Regions from separate parts of the Streptomyces sp. SDT5-1 genome, predicted to be linked through region 3. Evidence: riboswitches for the same ligand, from Rfam matches in the RefSeq annotation. Region 3 holds a riboswitch; each other region holds the start of a gene.

Region 1 (4,864 bases), 2.5 Mb from region 3:
AACGAGGCGGCGGGCAAGCCGGTCGCCGGACTCGCGCCGGGCTCCTCGGGCACGTGGACGTACGCGACGCTCGCGCTCGGCTCCGCCCTGGCGCTGTTCATGTACCCGCACTCGATCACCGCGACGCTCTCCTCGAAGAGCCGCGAGGTGATCCGCCGCAACACCACGATCCTGCCGCTGTACTCGCTGATGCTGGGCCTGCTGGCGCTGCTCGGGTTCATGGCGATCGCCGCCGGGATCAAGGTGCAGAACGGCCAGTTGGCGATCCCGCAGCTGTTCGAGGACATGTTCCCCGACTGGTTCACCGGCGTGGCGTTCGCGGCCATCGGCATCGGCGCGCTCGTCCCCGCGGCCATCATGTCCATCGCCGCGGCGAACCTGTTCACGCGCAACATCTACAAGGACTTCCTCAAGCCGGACGCGACGCCCGAGCAGGAGACCAAGGTCTCCAAGCTGGTCTCGCTGCTGGTGAAGGTGGGCGCGCTCGCCTTCGTCCTCACGATGGACAAGACGGTCGCGATCAACTTCCAGCTCCTCGGCGGCATCTGGATCCTGCAGACCTTCCCGGCCCTGGTCGGCGGCCTGTTCACGCGCTGGTTCCACCGCTGGGCGCTGCTCGCCGGCTGGGCGGTCGGCATGGTCTACGGCACTCTCGCCGCGTACGGGGTGGCCTCGCCGACGCAGGCCCACTTCGGCGGCTCCTCGGCGGAGATCCCCGGGATCGGCCAGATCGGCTACATCGGCATGACGGCGTTCGTCCTCAACGTCCTCGTCACGGTCGTCCTGACCTTCGTCCTGAAGGCCGTGAAGGCCCCGGACGGCGTCGACGAGACGTCCCCCGCGGACTACACGGCGGACGCGGGCGACAAGGGCGTCCAGGTCGACCTGCCGACCGTCGGCGCGGGCTCAGGACACTAGTCACGCGGTTACCGGTACAGGTGTCGGGCCCCTCCGTCGCGGAGGGGCCCGACGCGTTTCCGGGAAAGCATTGCGGGCACCGCCGCACGTCACGTAACCATGACGACGTGATCAGAACTGTGCGCCCCGAAGAGTACGCCGACCTCGGTGAGTTGATCGCCCGCGCCTACCTCGGCAGCGGGCTCCTCGCGGACGGCGAGAACGACTGGTACGCCGCCCAGCTGCGCGACGTCGAGAAGCGCGCGCAGCAGGCCGAGGTGCTCGTCGCCGAGGGCCCTGAGGGCCGCATCCTCGGCGGCGTCACGTACGTCCCCACGCACGACCACCCGTACGCGGAGGTGTCACGGCCCGGCGAGGCCGAGTTCCGGATGCTCGCGGTGGCGGTCGAGGCGCGCGGCAAGGGCGTCGGCGAGGCGCTCGTGCGGGCCGTGGTCGAGCGGGCGCGGGCGGCCGGGAAGAAGGCCGTGGTGCTGTGCACGCAGCCCGTGGCGACGGCCTCGCACCGGCTCTACGAACGCCTCGGCTTCACCCGGATCCCGGACCGCGACTGGGACCCGATCCCGGAAGTGACGCTGCGGGCGTACGAGTTGAGGCTCTAGCCGGTCCGGCCTCCGGGCCGCGCCGACACAACATATGGGGCTGACGCGAAAGCCCGACACAACATGTATGCTCGCTCTCGCTGTCGCCGCAGGGGAATCCGGTGCGAATCCGGAACTGTCCCGCAACGGTGTGCGTAGGCGTACAAAAACGCCCGCGCGAGTCCGATGACCTGCCGACGGTACGCCCGAGCCGCCCGGCCCGGGCGTCGACGACGTCCGGGCCTCGCGGAAAGGGCCGGTGGACGAGGGCCCGTGCGCCCGCGCTGCCACCTCCTCCCCGCAGGCCCCGAGCCGAGCGAGGGAGAGCCTCCACGTGACCATCGCGCCGCCCGCCGAACCGGTCTCAGCCACCCCCGAGGACGGCCCGGGTGCAGCCCTGCTGCGCACCCTGACCGAGCTGACCGCCGACCTCCCCGACGCCGACCCCGGCAGAGTCGCCGCCGCCGCGCTGCGCGGCCGTTCGGCGCGGGGCTCCGCCGGGGCAGTCACCGCGGAGCTGCGCGATCTCGCCACGGAGGCCGCGGCCGGTCTGATCTCCGAGGACCCGGACTACTCCCGGCTCGCCGCCCGCCTGCTCACCCGTTCCATCGCCGCCGAGGCCGCCTCGCAGGGCGTCACGTCCTTCACCGAGTCGGTCGCGGTCGGCCACCGCGAGGGCCTGATCGCGGACCGCACCGCCGAGTTCGTCCGGGTGCACGCGGCGCGCCTCGACGCGCTGATCGACACCGCGGGCGACGACCGCTTCGGCTACTTCGGCCTGCGCACCCTGCACAGCCGCTATCTGCTGCGCCACCCGATCACCCGGCACGTCATCGAGACCCCGCAGCACTTCATGCTGCGCGTGGCCGCGGGGCTCGCCGAGGACGACTCCGTGCGCGCCCTGGAGGAGGTGGGGTCGCTGTACGGCCTGATGAGCCGCCTGGACTATCTGCCCTCCTCCCCCACCCTCTTCAACTCCGGCACCCGGCACCCCCAGATGTCGAGCTGCTACCTGCTCGACTCGCCGCTGGACGAGCTCGACTCGATCTACGACCGGTACCACCAGGTCGCCCGGCTCTCGAAGCACGCGGGCGGCATCGGCCTCTCGTACTCCCGCGTCCGCAGCCGCGGTTCGCTGATCCGCGGCACGAACGGGCACTCCAACGGCATCGTGCCGTTCCTGAAGACGCTCGACGCGTCGGTGGCGGCGGTGAACCAGGGCGGCCGCCGCAAGGGCGCGGCGGCGGTCTACCTGGAGACCTGGCACTCCGACATCGAGGAGTTCCTGGAGCTGCGCGACAACACCGGCGAGGACGCGCGCCGCACCCACAACCTCAACCTGGCCCACTGGATCCCGGACGAGTTCATGCGCCGCGTGAACGCGGACGAGCCGTGGTCGCTGTTCTCCCCCGCCGACGTGCCCGAGCTCGTCGACCTGTGGGGCGCGGAGTTCGACGCCGCGTACCGCAGGGCCGAGGCCGAGGGGAAGGCGCAGCGGACGGTGCCCGCCCGCGATCTGTACGGCCGGATGATGCGCACCCTCGCGCAGACCGGCAACGGCTGGCTGACCTTCAAGGACGCCGCCAACCGCACCGCCAACCAGACGGCCGAGCCCGGTCACACGGTCCACTCGTCGAACCTCTGCACGGAGATCCTGGAGGTGACGGACGACGGCGAGACGGCCGTCTGCAACCTCGGGTCCGTGAACCTCGGCGCCTTCGTCGCCGACGGCGGCATCGACTGGGAGCGGCTCGACGAGACGGTCCGCACGGCCGTCACGTTCCTCGACCGCGTCGTCGACATCAACTTCTACCCGACCGACCAGGCGGGCCGCTCCAACGCGCGCTGGCGGCCGGTGGGCCTGGGCGCCATGGGCCTCCAGGACGTCTTCTTCAAGCTGCGGCTGCCGTTCGACTCGGCCGAGGCGAAGGCCCTGTCCACGCGGATCCAGGAGCGCATCATGCTCGCCGCGTACGAGGCGTCGGCCGACCTCGCCGAGCGCAATGGCCCGCTGCCCGCCTGGGAGAAGACCCGTACGGCGCGCGGTGTGCTGCACCCCGACCACTACGACGTACAGCTGACGTGGCCGGAGCGCTGGGCGGCGCTGCGGGAACGTATCGCCGACGTCGGCATGCGCAACTCGCTGCTCCTCGCCATCGCGCCGACCGCCACGATCGCCTCGATCGCCGGCGTCTACGAGTGCATCGAGCCGCAGGTCTCCAACCTGTTCAAGCGGGAGACGCTGTCCGGCGAGTTCCTCCAGATCAACGGGTACCTGATCGACGAGCTCAAGGCGCTCGGCGTGTGGGACGCGCAGACCCGCGAGGCGCTGCGCGAGTCCAACGGCTCGGTGCAGGGCTTCACCTGGATCCCCGACGAGGTCCGGGCGCTGTACCGCACGGCGTGGGAGATCCCGCAGCGCGGCCTCATCGACATGGCGGCGGCGCGCACCCCGTTCCTCGACCAGGCCCAGTCCCTGAACCTCTTCATGGAGACGCCGACCATCGGCAAGCTCTCCTCGATGTACGCGTACGCCTGGAAGTCGGGCCTGAAGACGACGTACTACCTGCGCTCGCGCCCCGCGACGCGCATCGCGCGGGCCGCCGCCCGCGTCCAGCCGGCGGAGCCCGACGCCGTCGCCTGCTCCCTGGAAAACCCCGAGTCCTGCGAGGCCTGCCAGTAATGACCACCTCTCCCGAGACCACTGAGAAGAACCTGCTCGACCCGGGCTTCGAACTGACCCTGCGCCCCATGCGCTACCCGGACTTCTACGAGCGCTACCGCGACGCGATCAAGAACACGTGGACGGTCGAGGAGGTCGACCTCCACTCGGACGTCGCCGACCTCGCGAAGCTGTCGCCGGGCGAGCAGCACATGATCGGCCGCCTGGTCGCGTTCTTCGCGACGGGCGACTCGATCGTGGCGAACAACCTGGTCCTCACCCTCTACAAGCACATCAACTCCCCCGAGGCGCGCCTGTACCTCTCGCGCCAGCTGTTCGAGGAGGCCGTGCACGTCCAGTTCTATCTGACGCTCCTGGACACCTATCTCCCCGACCACGAGGACCGCGCGGCGGCCTTCGCCGCCGTCGAGAACATCCCGTCCATCCGCGAGAAGGCCGAGTTCTGCTTCAAGTGGATGGACTCGGTCGAGGAGATCGACCGCCTGGAGAGCCAGGCGGACCGCCGCCGCTTCCTCCTCAACCTGATCTGCTTCGCGGCGTGCATCGAGGGCCTGTTCTTCTACGGCGCGTTCGCCTACGTCTACTGGTTCCGCAGCCGCGGCCTCCTGCACGGCCTGGCCACCGGCACCAACTGGGTGTTCCGCGACGAGACGATGCACATGTCGTTCGCCTTCGACGTGGTGGA
Region 2 (4,864 bases), 2.2 Mb from region 3:
CCTGCCAGGGCCTGCGCGGCGGTGATCAACATGTGGCGCGACCTTCTCTCGCGTACGGGCGACGGCAGTTGCCGCTTCTGCCATGCAGCACATCAGAAGGCGGACCCAATTGGCGCCTGGACGCGCCACCTCGGCCGCACGAACTCCTTCAGGCGGGGTCGTGCGGCCGAAGGCTGCCTCCTCAGGCCGCCGGTGCGTACGTCCGCTTGCCGCGCCGGTACGCGATCTCACCCAGCGCGATGTCGCACAGCAGGAACGCAGCGAGCGGGATGCCGAGCAGCGGCAGGAAGCACCCGAGCAGGGTGACCGCCACCATCAACGACACCAGGAAGTACGGCGGTACGTGCTGCCAGGCGCCGCGCTGGATCGGCCGGCCGAACGCGGCGCCGCGCCCGCGCTGCCACCACATGCGGTAGCCCCACACGATGAGCGCGACCACCGCGAGGGCGAGAACGGCGAGGGCGATCTGGTTGGCGAGTCCGAACAGGCTGCCGGTGTGCAGGTCGATGCCCCAGCGGGACAGCTTCGCGAGCACCGGGTAGTCGGCGAACCGCACCACGTCCGTGACCCGCCCGCTCGCCTGGTCGACGGCGACGGCGTCCTGCTTCTCCGGCCAGCTCCGCTGGATCTGCTGCACGACGTGCGCGGAGGAGGGGTCGGCGGGTGGGACGATCTCCACGGGGTTCGAGAGGCCCTCGGAGCGGGCCGCCTTCAGTACGGTGTTCAGGCCTGCGCCTCCGTCGGCGCCCGCGGCGCCGGTCCCGCCGCCGCCCATGCCGTGGCCCGCGTGCTCCCCGCCGGAGTCGGCGGGGGCCGAGGAGACCGTGGACGTCGAGACGGTCGGCGTCGTCTGGCCGAGCGCCTCGCGCAGGTCGGTGACGTTGGCCCCGGCGTACGTCGACCAGGTCAGGCCCGTCGCGGACAGGAAGAAGAGTCCGAGCGCCGCCCAGACACCCACCGAACCGTGCAGGGACAGGGTGCGCCTGCGGCCGCTCGTGCCGCGGATGGCTCGGCGTGAACGGCGGCGGCCGAACCAGAGGACGAGGCCGCCGCCCGCGATGACCCACATCCAGCTGGCCGCGAACTCGCTGTAGAGGCGGCCCACTTGGCCCAGGTGGAGGTCGCGGTGCAGCTCGTCGATCCAGGTGCGCAGGGGCAGCGCGCCGGTGGAGCCGTACTGTTCGAGGGCGCCGCGCACCTCCCCGTCGTACGGGTTCACGAACACCGCGAGGGTGTGGTCGGCGTCGACATCCGGCACGCCGGACAGCAGGACGCGGGTCGTCGCCCCGGGCTCGGGCGAGGGGCGCACGGCGCTGAGCTCTCCCTCCGGGTGGGCCTTGCGCGCGGCAGCCACCTGGTCCGCGATCGGCAGCTCGGCCTTGCCGACGGGAACCGTCAACTCATGGGCGTACACGAGCTTCTCGGCCTGGAACGAGCCCGCGTAGAGCAGGCCCGTGAGCGCTGCGACGAGCAGGAACGGGGCGACGAACACCCCCGCGTAGAAGTGCATTCGCAGGACCAGCGGGCGCAGGGACGCCCAGGCCGAGCGGGTTCCCGGCGGGGTGCGGGGACTCTCCTCCTCCGGGCGGGATTCGGGGGTGGTTTCCGAGGTGATGGACAACGTGGTCCTCCAGTTTCGGGCAGCGCGATGTCCGGGCGCGGGCCGTGTGGCCCTCGGCGCGTCCGGATCCGGCGCGTTGCAGGGGGAAACGGTCGCGCGGGCGCACGACCGATGCCCGAGGGTGCGGGGCGCAGCCTCGGGTGAACCGGCTGTCGTCAGGCGACAGCGTGCCCTGCGGGTGGGCCCCTGGAGGTGATCGTGTCCGCGAGGAGGAGGACACGCGGTGTGCGGTCGTCGCGCGTGCGGCGGACGTGAATGCGAGGGCGGTGGACGGGAGTTGGGAGGCGGAGCGGGAGGTTGAGAGGTGCGAGGAGGTGGCGGGCGGCGCAGCGCGCGATGCGGAACGCGGCCTGTTCGCCGTACGCGAGCCAGAGCCCGCTCAGGACGGCCGCCAGCAGGTGGGCCAGGAGCATGCCGGTGCCTGACATGCCGCCGACCGACATGTCAGTGGCCGATGTGTCGGCCATGCCGTGCATCCCATGCATGGCATGGCTCGAGTGTTCCATCGCGGGCGTCGTCGGCATCCCGGCCGTACCCAGTGACTCCGCTGAGTTCACCGAGTGCCCGACGCCCTGCGTCCACGAGAAGAAGACATGCAGCACCGCCTGCGACGCCACCGCGAGCCCCACCACCGGCAGCAGCCCCCGCTCACGGCCGCCCACCCCGTACGCCGCTCCCCCGGCGACGACGAATCCTCCGCCCAAGGCCCACCACGGCACGGTGTCGCCGGACATGAGGGCGTGCCCCAGGGATGTGAGCAGCACGCAGACGGCCGCGAACACCGCGGCCCGTCCTGCCCTGGCACCCCAACCTGTCGTCATGGCCGGTCCATCTTTGCATCCGCCACCCCCTTTTGCTCCGCCTTTGCCTTTCGCCCGGCACTGCGTACTATCACCGGGTCATCGCCGCGACGGGAGACAGGAAGCCGGTGCGAATCCGGCACGGTCCCGCCACTGTGACCGGGCAGCGCGCGTCAACGCCGCCCGGGAGTCAGGTCACTGGCCCGTCGCGGGCCCATTCCGAGGAGCGCGGACTCCGTAGGAGGCTTCACGTGTACGACGGCCCGTACCGTCCTCATGCCCTTGCTCAATCCCGTGTGCGTCGGCGGCGGTTCGCCACGCGGCGCCTCACGGCCGCGGTCGTCGCGTTGTCGGCGTCGCTGCTGCTCACCGTCGGATGCGGCCCGTCCGGATCGGACACCGCGGGCGCCGAAGGCTCCCGGTCGTCGGCCGCGAAGGGCTTCCCCGTCACCATCGACAACTGCGGCGTCAGGACGACGTACGAACGGCCGCCGTCCCGCGTCGTGACCATCCATCAGCACCCGGCCGAACTCCTGCTCTCTCTCGGCCTGAAGGACCGCATGGTCGGCACGGCATTTCCCGACTCCGCCGTCCTGCCGGGCCTGCGCGAGGACTTCCGGTCCGTTCCTCAACTGGCCGCGAAGGCGCCCTCGTTCGAGAAGGTCCTCGAAGCCGAACCCGACTTCGTCTACGGCGGCTACAGCAGCGCCTTCGACGAGAAGGAGGGCCGCTCCCGCAAGGCCTTCGCCGACGCCGGGATCGACACGTACCTCAACCGCGAGTACTGCGGCGAGAAGAACGTGACCATGGAGGACACCTACGCCGAGATCCGCACCATCGGCAGGATCTTCGGTGTCTCGAAGCGTGCCGACGCCCTCGTCTCCGACCTGCGTCGACGGGTGGCGAAGGCGAGCGCCGCCGTACGGGACGCGGCGGACGTCCCCGTGTTCGTGTACGACAGCGGCGACAAGTCCGCGTTCACGGCGGGCGGCAAGGGCCTTGGCACGCAGCTGATCCGGCTGGCGGGCGGGCGCAATGTCTTCGCCGACCTGGACGACGTGTTCGGGGACGTCTCCTGGGAGCAGGTCGTCGACCGCAGGCCCGAGGTGATCGCCATCTACGACTACGCGGGCGACAAGAGCGTGGCGCAGAAGAAGCGGTACCTGCTCGCACAGCCCGCCCTCGCCGACGTACCGGCCATCAAGCACAAGCGGTTCGTGGTGCTGCCGTTGACCGCGACGCTCGTCGGGGTCCGCTCGGCCTACGCGGTGGAGGGCCTTGCGCGCGGGCTGCACCCGGGGAGCTTCGCGTGACCGCGCCGCCCGCGGTGGCCGGGAAGCCGTCAACCGGCGTACGGGAACGGCGGCGCGTCGGCCAGGGGGCGCGGCTCACCGCCACCTTTGTCGTACTGACCGCCCTGTTGCTGGTGTCCCTCACGGCCGGAGTCGCCATCGGTTCCGTGCACGTGCCTGTCGGCCAGGTGTGGGGCATCGTCACGCACGCGCTGGGCGCCGACTGGTGGGGCGACGCGGACTGGTCGCGGGCGCGGGAGACGATCGTGCTCGACGTGCGGGCGCCGCGCGTGCTGCTCGGGGCCGTCACCGGCGCCGGGCTCGCGGTCGTCGGCACGGCCCTGCAAGCCCTGGTGCGCAATCCGCTCGCCGAGCCGTATCTCCTTGGTGTCTCGTCCGGTGCCTCGCTGGGCGCGGTCGCGGTCCTCGTGTTCGGGGTGGGTGTGTTCGGGGCGATGTCGCTGTCGGCTGCGGCGTTCGTGGGTGCGCTGGGTGCGCTCGTCCTCGTGTACGCCACCGCCCGTACCGGCGGTCGCATCACGTCGGGGCGGCTCGTCCTCTCCGGGGTCGCCGTCGCCTCGATCCTCAGCGCGGTGCTGAATCTGCTGCTGCTCACCACGGACCGCGGCAACGAGGCGCGTACGGTCCTCGCCTGGACGCTCGGCGGGCTGGGCGGTGTGTCGTGGAACTCGCTGTGGCTGCCGGGTCTCGCGCTGCTCGTGGGGATCGGTGTCCTCATGGTGCAGGCGCCGAACCTGAACCTGCTGCTCGCGGGCGAGGAGGCGGCCACGACGATGGGCCTGGACGTGGCCCGGTTCCGCGGGCGCATGTTCGTCCTGGTGTCGCTCGTCACCGGGGTGCTGGTCGCGGCGGCGGGGCCGATCGGCTTCGTCGGTCTGATGCTGCCGCACATGGTGCGGTTGCTCGTCGGCGCCGACCATCGGCGGGTCCTGCCGACGGCCGCGCTCGGTGGCGCGGTGTTCCTGGTGTGGGCGGACATCGCCGCGCGGACGGTCGCCGCGCCGATGGAGATCCCGGTCGGTGTGCTGACGGCGCTGTGCGGCGGGCCGTTCTTCCTGTGGCTGCTGCGACGGGACGCGCGGCGAGCGAACGCGGGAGGTGTCGGATGACGGCCGCCGACCTCCACGTAG
Region 3 (4,864 bases):
CCTGCGCACGTCCGCGACCAGGTTCGGGGCGAACGTCATCGCGACGACGACCGCGACCCCGGCCTCGTACAGCGCGCCCGGCAGGGACTTGAGGAGCCGGGACGGCGACGCGAGGGCGTTCGCGGCGCCCACGCAGATCAGCAGCGTGGCCAGCTTCAGGCCGTCGTACAGGGCGAAGACCAGGCCTTCGAGGGTGACGGGGCCGCCGATGCGGACGCCCTGCGCCCAGTCAGGCAGCGGGACCTCGGGAAGCGTGACCAGGAGGTGGGTGCCGGGGATCGCCGAGCCGAGGAGCGTCGCGAAGACCAGACGGATGCCGAGGACCGCGAGCGCCAGCTTCACGAACGCCCCGTACGAGCGCGCCCACGGCGCCTCGGTGCGGCGCGCCGCCACCACGTAACCCGCGACGCCGATCAGGAGCGCGAGCAGCAGCGGGTTCGTGGTGCGGGACGCGGCCGTGCCGAGGCCGAGCGCCCAGATCCACCAGGCGCCCGGATGCAGGGCGTTGGAGCGGTGCGCCCGCGGGGCGCGCAGCGTACGAGCGGACATCGGGTCAGCCGCGGCGGCGTCGGGCCTGCACGCCCGCCCCGACACCGAGCACGACGACCACGGCGATGCCCGCGATGAGGCCGACGGACGGGCCGGAGTCCCCGGAGTCGCCAGCGTTCTTCTCGGCCGGCTGTCCGGACGCCTTGTCGGTCTTCTCGCCCGACACCTGCTCGCCGCAGCCCGCCTTCGGGTAGCCGGAGATCGCGCACAGCATCGCGCTGCTGTCGTAGCGCAGCGGCTTCGCGACGGCGGCCAGCGCGTCGGCGCTCGTCGCGTCCTCGGCCACCTGCGCGCACGCGGTGCGCGGCTTCGGCGGGGTCTCGCCCGACGGGGCGTCGGCCGCCGTGCCCGCGTCGATGACCAGGGCGATCCGCTTCTCGCCGTCCTTGGCGGGGGTGTCGGCGCAGATCGTGTCGAAGTCCGCGGCGCCGCGCGGCTGCTTCGCGTCCTCGGAGTCCTCGCTCACCGCGAACCGGAAGCCCTGCACGTCCCCGTCCGACGGCTTGGTCTGCGAGGGGCCCGCCGTCGCGTACGTCCATGCCTGCTTGCCGTCCCGCTCCCAGAACGACCAGTACCGGTACCCGGCCGCCTGCGCGGGGGCGGCCGCCACGACGCCGAGCACCAGCGCGAGCAGGCCGAGCAGGAGCCCGGTCCACCTCCGCGCGGTCACGGCTGCTGCTTCTTGCGGCCGCTGAGCAGGAAGCCGGCGCCGACCGCGGCGATGAACATCACGCTGATGATCCACCAGTTGGCTCCGCTGCCGCCGTCGTCCTTCTTCTCGTCGGGGTCGGAGGCGGAGGACTTCGTGGAGGCGGGCTCGGGGCCCGTCTTGTTCAGGGCGCTCACCAGGTCGGTGCCGCCGAAGTCGCGCGGGTCGTTGCCGGTGGCCCGCGCGGCGAAGATCAGCTCGGCGTAGGCGGCGGGTCCGGTCTGCGCGGCCCAGTCCTGCGCGTTCTTCTCCAGCCAGGTGTACGGGTCCTTCGTGTACTTGGTGCCCTCCGCGGCGGCGACGGCGGTGATCGCGTCGGCCGTGTTGCCGTAGTCGGGCTGGTCCTTGGCGCCGGCGAGCTGGGACTTCAGGTACAGGCGCGGCTGGAGCTGGTTCTGGAGGTACACGGCGCCGTTGTGGGCGAGCGCCTTCGCGTCCTTGCCGTCCTCGCAGGTGTACGAGTCCGGGGCGGAGCCCTTGTCGGGCGCGAAGCCGGTGCCGAGGGCGCCGAGCACGCCGGCCGCGGTGGCGTCGGCGTTCGCGGCGAGCCCGCCCTTCTTGTCGGGCTGGTAGGCGAGAGCACCGCCGTCCTCGCCCTTGGAGCACGGCAGGGCGAGGGAGGCGAGGGCGTCGGTCGCGGTCCTCCCCTTGGAGGACTTCACCTCGGACGGCTTCTCGCCCGCCGCGACGAGCGCGCCGACGACGACGGACGTGGAGTTCGCGTCGCTGTCCATGCCGAGGCCGTAGCCCCAGCCTCCGTCGGCGTTCTGGCTCTTCTTCAGCCGGTCGACGCCCTTGGCGACCTCGCCGTCGCGGCCGCCGACCGCGGCGAGGGCCTGGACGGCGGCCGCGGTGGCGTTGCTGTCGATCTTCGTCTTGGTGTCGCAGGGCTTTCCGGGCTCGGCGCGGTAGGCGGCGAAGCCGCCGTTCTCGCACTGCTGGCCCGCCAGCCAGTCGACGGCCTTCGCGGCGGGCTTCACGCCCACCTCGTGCTGCGCGACGAGCGCGAGGGACTGCCGCCACACGCCGTCGTACGTGGGGTCGCCCTTGCCGTAGAGGCCGGACGGGACGGTCACCTTCGGGGAGGGGGAGGCACTGTCCGCGGCCGCGGCGTGCGCGCCCAAGGCGCCGATCGCGATGGTCGCGGCGACGAGCGCGGTGCTGCGGCGCATGTTCATGGTGGGGCGGGCTGCCTCTCCCTGCGGGGAGCGGGGCGGCGCGGCACACGGGGGCACCGGGCGGCTCCGGCTCCGTATTCCTCGACGGTCGTGAGCCGAGCGCGTACGTGCGAGGTGTTCCGGCTCTCACGGTTGCGGGGTCAGCGCCGGATTTGCACCGGCTTCCCCTCGTACGTACGTACTACGACGCCCTAACTGTACCCGGCACCGTGGCCGCGTCCCCTGGGGCTCCGCCGCCTCAGCGGACGTCGACCGGGCCGTCGTCCGCGCCGCCGCGCGGAGCACCCACGTAGCGCTCCACCGCCGAGCCGACGCCGTCCGGGGACTCCCCGGAGAGGTTCTTGCGGACCGAGTCGAGGATCGTGAGGCCCTGGCCGACGAGGCCCGCCGCGATCTCGCCCAGGCCGTCCGCCCCGTTCAGGACGTTGACGTTCGCGCCGGCGAGCCCCGCCGACGCCTCCTTCACGATCTGCGGCAGCTGGTCGATGAGCATCCGGTCGAGCGCCACCCGGTCGTACGACGCCGCGGCCTCCGCCTGGATCTTCGTACGCTCGGCCTCCGCGAGCGCCAGCACCCGGATCCGCTCCGCGTCCGCCTGCGCCGGCTTGACCACCTCGGAGATCAGCTCCTTCTCCCGCAGCTCGGCCTGTTTCAGCGCGAGCTCCGTCTGCGCCTCGAGCACCTCCTGCTGCGCGTGGGCGAGGGCCAGCGGACCCGCCTGCTCGGCCTGCGCCTTGGCGCGGTCCACGTCCGCGTTGTACTCGGCCTGCACGATCGCGGTCTGCCGCGCGTACTCGGCCTGCCGCCGCGACGACTCCTGCTCGGCCTCGGCCGCCGCCTGCGTCGCCTGCGCCTGCGCGATCTTCGCCTGCCGCTGGATGGCCGCCTTGTGCGGGCGCGACATCGCCTCGATGTAGCCGGTGTCGCCGTCGTCGATGGACTGGATCTGGAGCGAGTCGACGTGCAGGCCGATCTTCGCCATCTCCGACTTCGACGTGTCCAGGACCTCCGTCGCCAGCTTCTGGCGTTCCGTGACGATCTCCTCGACCGTCATCGAGCCGATGATCGAACGCAGGTGGCCCGCGAAGATCCGGCCGGTCAGGACCGACATCTGGTCCTGGTCGGAGAGGAAACGCTGACCGGCGTTGACGATCGACTCGTGGTCGTTGCCGACCTTGAACGCGATGACCGCGCGCACGGTCAGGGCGATGCCCTGCCGGGTCACGCACTTCTCGACGACCTCGGCCTCCATCATCGCGAGCGACAGGAAGCGGGTCTTGCGGAACACGGGAAGCACGAACTTCCCGTGTCCGGTGACGACGCGGAACGGAGCTCCCCCAAGTCCCCGCCTGCCGCCCGAGATCAGCATCGCCTCGTCGGGCGCGGGAACGCGATATCCGAACATGCCTGTACGTCTCCTTAGCGGGAGCCGCCCTCGCCACCGGAGAGGAGAGGGTCGTGCCAGGCCATGACCGAGACCTGCCGGCTGCCGCGGGATTCGATCACGAGCACGGTGGCGTGCCGGGGCAGGGGCTCGTCCGAGTACGCGAGAAAGGTCTCGGTCCCGCCCCTGACCTGCACCAGTACCTCGCCCGGACCTTCGGCCCCACGTGTGCCGACGACCAGCTTCCCCGTCCGGCCGACCACAGCCTCGTCCGGCGTCATCGGCGGGTGCCCCCTTGTTGTTCCAGCCTCTTGGGGGCCGAAGATACGCCCCCGTGGGCGCCTCTTCCATGAAAGGCGCGGCAAAGATCGGGGGTGCTAACCGACCGCCGCGTACCGCACGGGGTCGCTGCCCGGGACCTGCTCCACGCGGCCCGTCTTCTCGAGGCGGCGGAGGTGGGCCTCCGCCTCGGAGACCGCGATGTTGCGGGAGCCGTAGGGGATCTGGGCCCAGGGGCGGTTCCACTCCATGCGCTCGGCGAGCTGCCAGGGGGTGAGGGGAGTGGAGAGGAGGCCGAGGAGTCCGGTGAGGCGCTCCTCGTGGTGGTCGAGCAACTCCCGTACGCGGGCCGGGGTGTCGGCGAACGGATGCTGGTGGGCGGGCAGCACCTCCGCCGGGTTCAGGCGCCCGATCCGTTCGAGGGAGTCGAGGTAGTCGCCGAGCGGGTCGGTGACGGTGGCGTCGTCGGGGTCCTCGTAGAGACCGATGTGCGGGGTGATGCCCGGCAGGACGTGGTCGCCGGAGAAGAGCCTGCCGTGGCCCGCGCGGCCCTCCGGGTGCTCCTCCTCCAGGTGCAGGCAGACGTGTCCCGGCGTGTGGCCCGGCGTCCAGATCGCGCGGAGCCTGCGGCCCGGCAGGTCGAGGAGGTCGCCGGGGGTGATGGTGCGGTCCGGCAACGCGGGTGCGAAGCCCGGCAGTTGACGGGGCTTCCCGGAGTCGCGGGCCGCGATCAGCGGGGCGATGTGGTCCTCGGGCGCACCGGCC
Region 4 (4,864 bases), 1.7 Mb from region 3:
TTCTGCACCTCGCCGTAGAGCGACAGGAAGATCTCCTGGCGGACGTCGTCCTGGCGCAGGCCGATCAGCGGGTCCTGCTCGGCGAGCTGGGTGAGCGCGGCGAGCAGGGCGCCGCGCAGGCCGGGCCGCTCGGGCTCGACGACCGTCTCCAGGGTCGGCGGCGCGAAGTGGTGTTCCTCGACCGGTGCTCGAGGCTCTCCGAGGTCGTCGCCGACGCGCACGCCGCCGAGCCCCCACAGTCGCGCCACCCTCCCGGGCCCGGCCTCCGCCGCCGGGACGTCCGCCCCGTCCGCGAAGACCCGTACTCCCGTCAGCCGCTCCTCGCCGCCGCCGGGCAGCGCGAGGCGCTCGCGCACCCGCAGCGTCCCGGTGAAGACACGGGCGTACGCGATCTTCTCGCCGGCCGGTCCGCGCTCCACCTTGAACACCCGGGCGGAGAGCGGCAGTCGGTGCCGCTCCTCCGCGGCCGGAAGCAGCCGCGTGACGCCGTCCACGAGGGCGTCGACCCCCGCGCCCGTCATCGCCGAGCCGAAGTACACCGGATGGGCCTGCGCCCGCGCCGTCTGCTCGGCGAGCGCGTCCCACAGCCTGCCGTACGTCACCGACTCCTCGTCCTTGACGTACGCCTCCAGGAGGCCGTCGTCGCGGGCCGAGAGCACGTCGACCAGGCGGGCGCGGTGGTCCGCGTCCCCGGCGGCGTACGGGACGCAGCGCGCGGAGCGGTCGCCGAGGCCGCCGGTCACCGTGTTCATCGGGACCACGGCGGGTGTGAGCTTGCGGCGCAGGTCGTCGAGGAGCGTGGCCTCCCGGGCGCCGCGCCGGTCGACCTTGTTGACGAACACCACGGTGGGGATGCGCAGTCGGCGCAGCGTCCGCATCAGGACGCGGGTCTGCGCCTGGACGCCCTCCACGGCGGAGACGACGAGCACCGCCCCGTCGAGCACGCCGAGCACGCGCTCGACCTCGGCGATGAAGTCCGGGTGACCCGGTGTGTCCACCAGGTTGACGGTGGTGCCGCCGACCGGGAACGACACCACGGCCGCCTTGATGGTGATGCCGCGCCGGCGCTCCAGGTCCAGGGAGTCCGTGCGGGTGCTCCCGTCGTCGACCCGGCCGAGCTCGTCGATCACCCCGGCCGAGTGCAGGAGCCGCTCGGTCAGGCTGGTCTTACCGGCGTCTACGTGCGCGAGAATTCCAAGATTCAGCAATGCCACGGGCAGTCGAGTCCTCGAAGGAAGGGAATGCCACGGCGGCGGAATCCGCGGTGGCCCTCGGAAGGAACGTGACTGCAGCGCGCATGGATCGGTCCTCACGGTCGGGATGCGCGACTCGTGCCGCACGGGAATCAGTGCAGCAGCGCGCCGCGCATCCCGGCAACCGAATTACCCGGCGTCGGCCACCCGCGCCGACCATCGCTGCTCGACCCGCGCCAGCCGCCAGTAGGCGATCGCCGCCGCCCACACGACGACGAACAGGCCAACGATGACGTACCCGACGTTGTCGAGGTCGAGACCGGCGATCCAGCCGGTCACCGCGTCGCTGAGGTCCAGCTTGTCGTGGAGCACGCCCACGAGTTCGATCGTCCCGATGAAGAACGCGACCGCGATCGACAGACCGGTGATGGTGAGGTTGTAGAACACCTTGCGCACCGGGTTCGAGAACGCCCACTGGTAGGCGAAGTTCATGAACGTGCCGTCGAGCGTGTCGAACAGGCTCATGCCCGCGGCGAACAGCAGCGGAAGGCACAGGATCGCGTACCAGGGCAGGCCCGCCGCGGCGCCGCTGCCCGCCATCACCATCAGCGTCACCTCGGTCGCGGTGTCGAAGCCGAGCCCGAAGAGGAAGCCGAGCGGGAACATCTGCCCGGGGCGGGTGATGGACTTGGTGAAGCGGCCGAGGATCCGGTTCATGAACCCGCGCGAGTCCAGGTGCTGCTCGAGCTTCCGCTCGTCGTACGAGCCCGCGCGCATCGCCTTGAAGACCTTGAGGATGCCCATCAGGGCGACGAGGTTGAGCGCGGCGATGAGGTACAGGAAGGTGCCGGAGACGGTCGTACCGACGACGCCGAGCACTTGGTGGGTGGGGGAGTCGTCGCTCGTCAGGGTGGTCGCGAGCGCCGTGCCGCCCGCGACGAGGGCCGCGAGCACGACCACCACGCTGGAGTGGCCGAGCGCGAACCAGAAGCCGACAGAGACGGGCCGCTTGCCGTCCGCCATCAGCTTGCGGGTGGTGTTGTCGATGGCCGCGATGTGGTCGGCGTCGAACGCGTGCCGCATGCCGAGCGTGTACGCCGTGATGCCGAGGCCGATGCCGAAGGCCTTGTTGCCCACTTCGTAGTGCTCGGGGACGACGAGCAGGAAGAGCACGCCGAACGCGACGACGTGCAGCGCGGCGATCACCGCGATCAGGCCCGCCGTGCGCAGCGTGTCCTCGCGGCGCCAACGGAAGGCAGGGGAGGGGGAATTCAGGAGATTCGGGGAGTTCCCGGGCAGGGTCATGCGTCGATCACGCTCCAGCACCTCGTGGATCACTTCGTGAGATGCCGTGGCCGGTCTCCTGGCTTACGGGTGTGCCCGTCGCTCCGGCCTTCCCAGCGGCCGACGGCCGCCAGTGGCGCACAGGATGGAACGACGCGCCCCGGACGTCGCTGTCCGGAACCCGATCACAGTGGCGAGGGCCGCTCCGGAATGGGCCCCTGAAGGGCTGTCACCGGTCTTCCCGAGCACCACGGCCCGACCACCCTACTACCTACCGCGCGGCCCGCTCCCGGGCCCGGCGGATCTCCTCGTAGGCCTTCTCGCGGCCCTCCCAGTGCGAGCCGTCGACCGATTTGCCCGGCTCCAGGTCCTTGTAGACCTCGAAGAAATGGGTGATCTCCAGGCGGTCGAACTCCGGGATGTCCTCGATGTCCCGGGTCGCGTCGTGCCGCGGGTCGTGCGCGGGCACGCACAGGATCTTCTCGTCCGGGCCCTTCTCGTCGCTCATCACGAACATCCCGATGGCGCGGCACTCGATGGCGCAGCCGGGGAACGTCGCGTCGCCGGTCAGGACGAGCGCGTCCAGCGGGTCGCCGTCGCCGCCGAGCGTGCCGTCGACGTAGCCGTAGTCCGCGGGGTACTGCGTCGACGTGAACAGCATCCGGTCGAGCCGGATCCGGCCGAGGTCGTGGTCCATCTCGTACTTGTTCCGGGACCCCTGGGGGATCTCCACGATGACGTCGAACGCCTCGGCGCGTGCCTGACTGCTGCCCAATGTGGCCTCCTTGCCGCATCCCGACGACCACGAGTGTGCGCCGTGCCGGGCAAGGGCGGAACCCCTCAGGCCGCCGGGGGAACGGCGAATTCGAGTTCGGGCCGGTCCCAGGCGACGGCCGGCGGGCGGGCGGCCACCGTGCCGGTCCGGCGCGCGCCCATGCTCCGGTAGAAGCCCTCGGCGGGCGGATGCGCGACGACCCGCACATGGTCGAGGCCCGCGCCGACGGCCTGTGCCAGCATGTGCGCGATGAGCAGCCGGCCGATGCCGCGGCCCTGCGCCTCGTCCGCGACGAACATCAGGTCGAGCTCCCGCGGCGCGAGCAGCAGCGCGTAGAAACCGAGCACCCGCCCGTCGGCCTCGTCCACGGCCACATGCACCGGGTGCGCCTCTATGTAGTCCGGGCCCACCCGGTACCCGGCGACCATGGAGGCGTACGGGTCCCGGTAGGCGCTGGAGCCACGCACGAGGCGGGTGAGGCGCCGGGCGTCCTGTGCGGTGGCCCGCCGGACCGTGACGGCCGGTGCTCCTCCGCGGCGTGTAACGCGCGCGTTCATGGGTCGAGTATTACGCATCCGGGGTCAGGGCCTGGCCCCGGGCACCGTGGAGTGCGCCTGGCGCAGGAACGCGGCGTTGTCCGGGCTCTGCCGCAGCTTCTCGATCAGCGCCTCGTACGACGCGTACGGGTCCCGGGTCTGCAGGGCCCGCCGCAGGCCCCGGACGACGGACAGCTCGGCTGCCGGCTGCAGCAGCTCCTCGCGGCGGGTGCCGGACGGGGTGAGGTCGACGGCGGGGTGGACGCGGCGCTGGGCGAGGGTGCGGTCGAGGCGCAGCTCCATGTTGCCGGTGCTCTTGAGCTCCTCGAAGTAGTAGTCGTCGGCGCGGGAGCCGGTGTCGACGAGGGCGGTGGCGAGGATCGTCAGGGATCCGGCCTCCTCGGCGTCGCGGGCCGCGCCGAAGAACCGCTTCGGCCCGTGCAGGGCCGCCGCGTCGACGCCGCCCGACAGGGTGCGGCCACTGGTCGACGCGGCGTTGTTGTACGCGCGGCACAGGCGGGTCAGGGAGTCGAGGAGGATCACCACGTCGCGGCCCCGCTCGGTGAGCCGCTTGGCGCGCTCGACGGCGAGTTCGGCGAGCGCGATGTGCGCCTTGGCTGGGCGGTCGAACGTCGAGGCGTAGACCTCGCCGCGCACCGAGCGGCGCATGTCGGTGACCTCCTCGGGGCGCTCGTCGACGAGCACCACCATGAGGTGGGCCTCGGGGTGGTTCGCGGCGAACGCGGCGGCGAGCTGCTGGAGCAGCACCGTCTTGCCGGTCTTCGGCGGGGCGACGATCAGCCCGCGCTGCCCCTTGCCGACGGGGGTGAACAGGTCGACGACGCGTCCCGCGAGCCCGGCCGCCGGGTGCTCGAGGCGGAACCGCTCGCTCGGGTGCAGTGGGGTGAGGTCGGCGAAGCGGGGGCGGCCGCCCGCCGCCTGCGCGGGGGAACCTTCGACGGCCTCGACGTGGGTGAGGCCGCGCTGTGCGCCGCACGTCCCCTCGACGAAGTCGCCCTTGCGCAGGCCGATTCGGCGCACGAGGTGGGCCGGCACCTGCACGTCGTGCGGCGTGG

The links. Region 3 has a riboswitch for cobalamin ahead of ACTWJ8_RS13935 (prenyltransferase/squalene oxidase repeat-containing protein). Riboswitches for the same ligand answer to the same signal wherever they lie in the genome.
Region 1: linked by a shared signal. The riboswitch ahead of ACTWJ8_RS25485 (ribonucleoside-diphosphate reductase subunit alpha) and the one ahead of ACTWJ8_RS13935 (prenyltransferase/squalene oxidase repeat-containing protein) in region 3 are both predicted to bind cobalamin.
Region 2: linked by a shared signal. The riboswitch ahead of ACTWJ8_RS03615 (ABC transporter substrate-binding protein) and the one ahead of ACTWJ8_RS13935 (prenyltransferase/squalene oxidase repeat-containing protein) in region 3 are both predicted to bind cobalamin.
Region 4: linked by a shared signal. The riboswitch ahead of ACTWJ8_RS06130 (HoxN/HupN/NixA family nickel/cobalt transporter) and the one ahead of ACTWJ8_RS13935 (prenyltransferase/squalene oxidase repeat-containing protein) in region 3 are both predicted to bind cobalamin.

Annotation. Positions count from the first base shown of each region.
Region 1 is NZ_CM125963.1:5,494,583-5,499,446, reverse strand. Features, by position in the region: gene mctP (monocarboxylate uptake permease MctP) at 1-918, shown strand, start outside; gene ACTWJ8_RS25490 (GNAT family N-acetyltransferase) at 1,026-1,517, shown strand; cobalamin riboswitch at 1,579-1,709, shown strand; gene ACTWJ8_RS25485 (ribonucleoside-diphosphate reductase subunit alpha) at 1,831-4,179, shown strand; gene ACTWJ8_RS25480 (ribonucleotide-diphosphate reductase subunit beta) at 4,179-4,864, shown strand, end outside.
Region 2 is NZ_CM125963.1:768,036-772,899, forward strand. Features, by position in the region: gene ACTWJ8_RS03600 (amidohydrolase family protein) at 1-32, opposite strand, end outside; gene ACTWJ8_RS03605 (PepSY-associated TM helix domain-containing protein) at 182-1,621, opposite strand; gene ACTWJ8_RS03610 (hypothetical protein) at 1,777-2,442, opposite strand; cobalamin riboswitch at 2,501-2,642, shown strand; gene ACTWJ8_RS03615 (ABC transporter substrate-binding protein) at 2,673-3,734, shown strand; gene ACTWJ8_RS03620 (FecCD family ABC transporter permease) at 3,731-4,843, shown strand; gene ACTWJ8_RS03625 (ABC transporter ATP-binding protein) at 4,840-4,864, shown strand, end outside.
Region 3 is NZ_CM125963.1:2,975,024-2,979,887, reverse strand. Features, by position in the region: gene ACTWJ8_RS13945 (energy-coupling factor transporter transmembrane component T) at 1-549, opposite strand, end outside; gene ACTWJ8_RS13940 (SCO2322 family protein) at 554-1,219, opposite strand; gene ACTWJ8_RS13935 (prenyltransferase/squalene oxidase repeat-containing protein) at 1,216-2,436, opposite strand; adenosylcobalamin-variant (AdoCbl-variant) riboswitch at 2,541-2,617, opposite strand; gene ACTWJ8_RS13930 (flotillin family protein) at 2,675-3,841, opposite strand; gene ACTWJ8_RS13925 (hypothetical protein) at 3,856-4,101, opposite strand; gene ACTWJ8_RS13920 (MBL fold metallo-hydrolase) at 4,198-4,864, opposite strand, start outside.
Region 4 is NZ_CM125963.1:1,288,424-1,293,287, reverse strand. Features, by position in the region: gene ACTWJ8_RS06135 (GTP-binding protein) at 1-1,214, opposite strand, end outside; gene ACTWJ8_RS06130 (HoxN/HupN/NixA family nickel/cobalt transporter) at 1,383-2,498, opposite strand; cobalamin riboswitch at 2,530-2,745, opposite strand; gene ACTWJ8_RS06125 (inorganic diphosphatase) at 2,749-3,252, opposite strand; gene ACTWJ8_RS06120 (GNAT family N-acetyltransferase) at 3,318-3,809, opposite strand; gene rho (transcription termination factor Rho) at 3,834-4,864, opposite strand, start outside.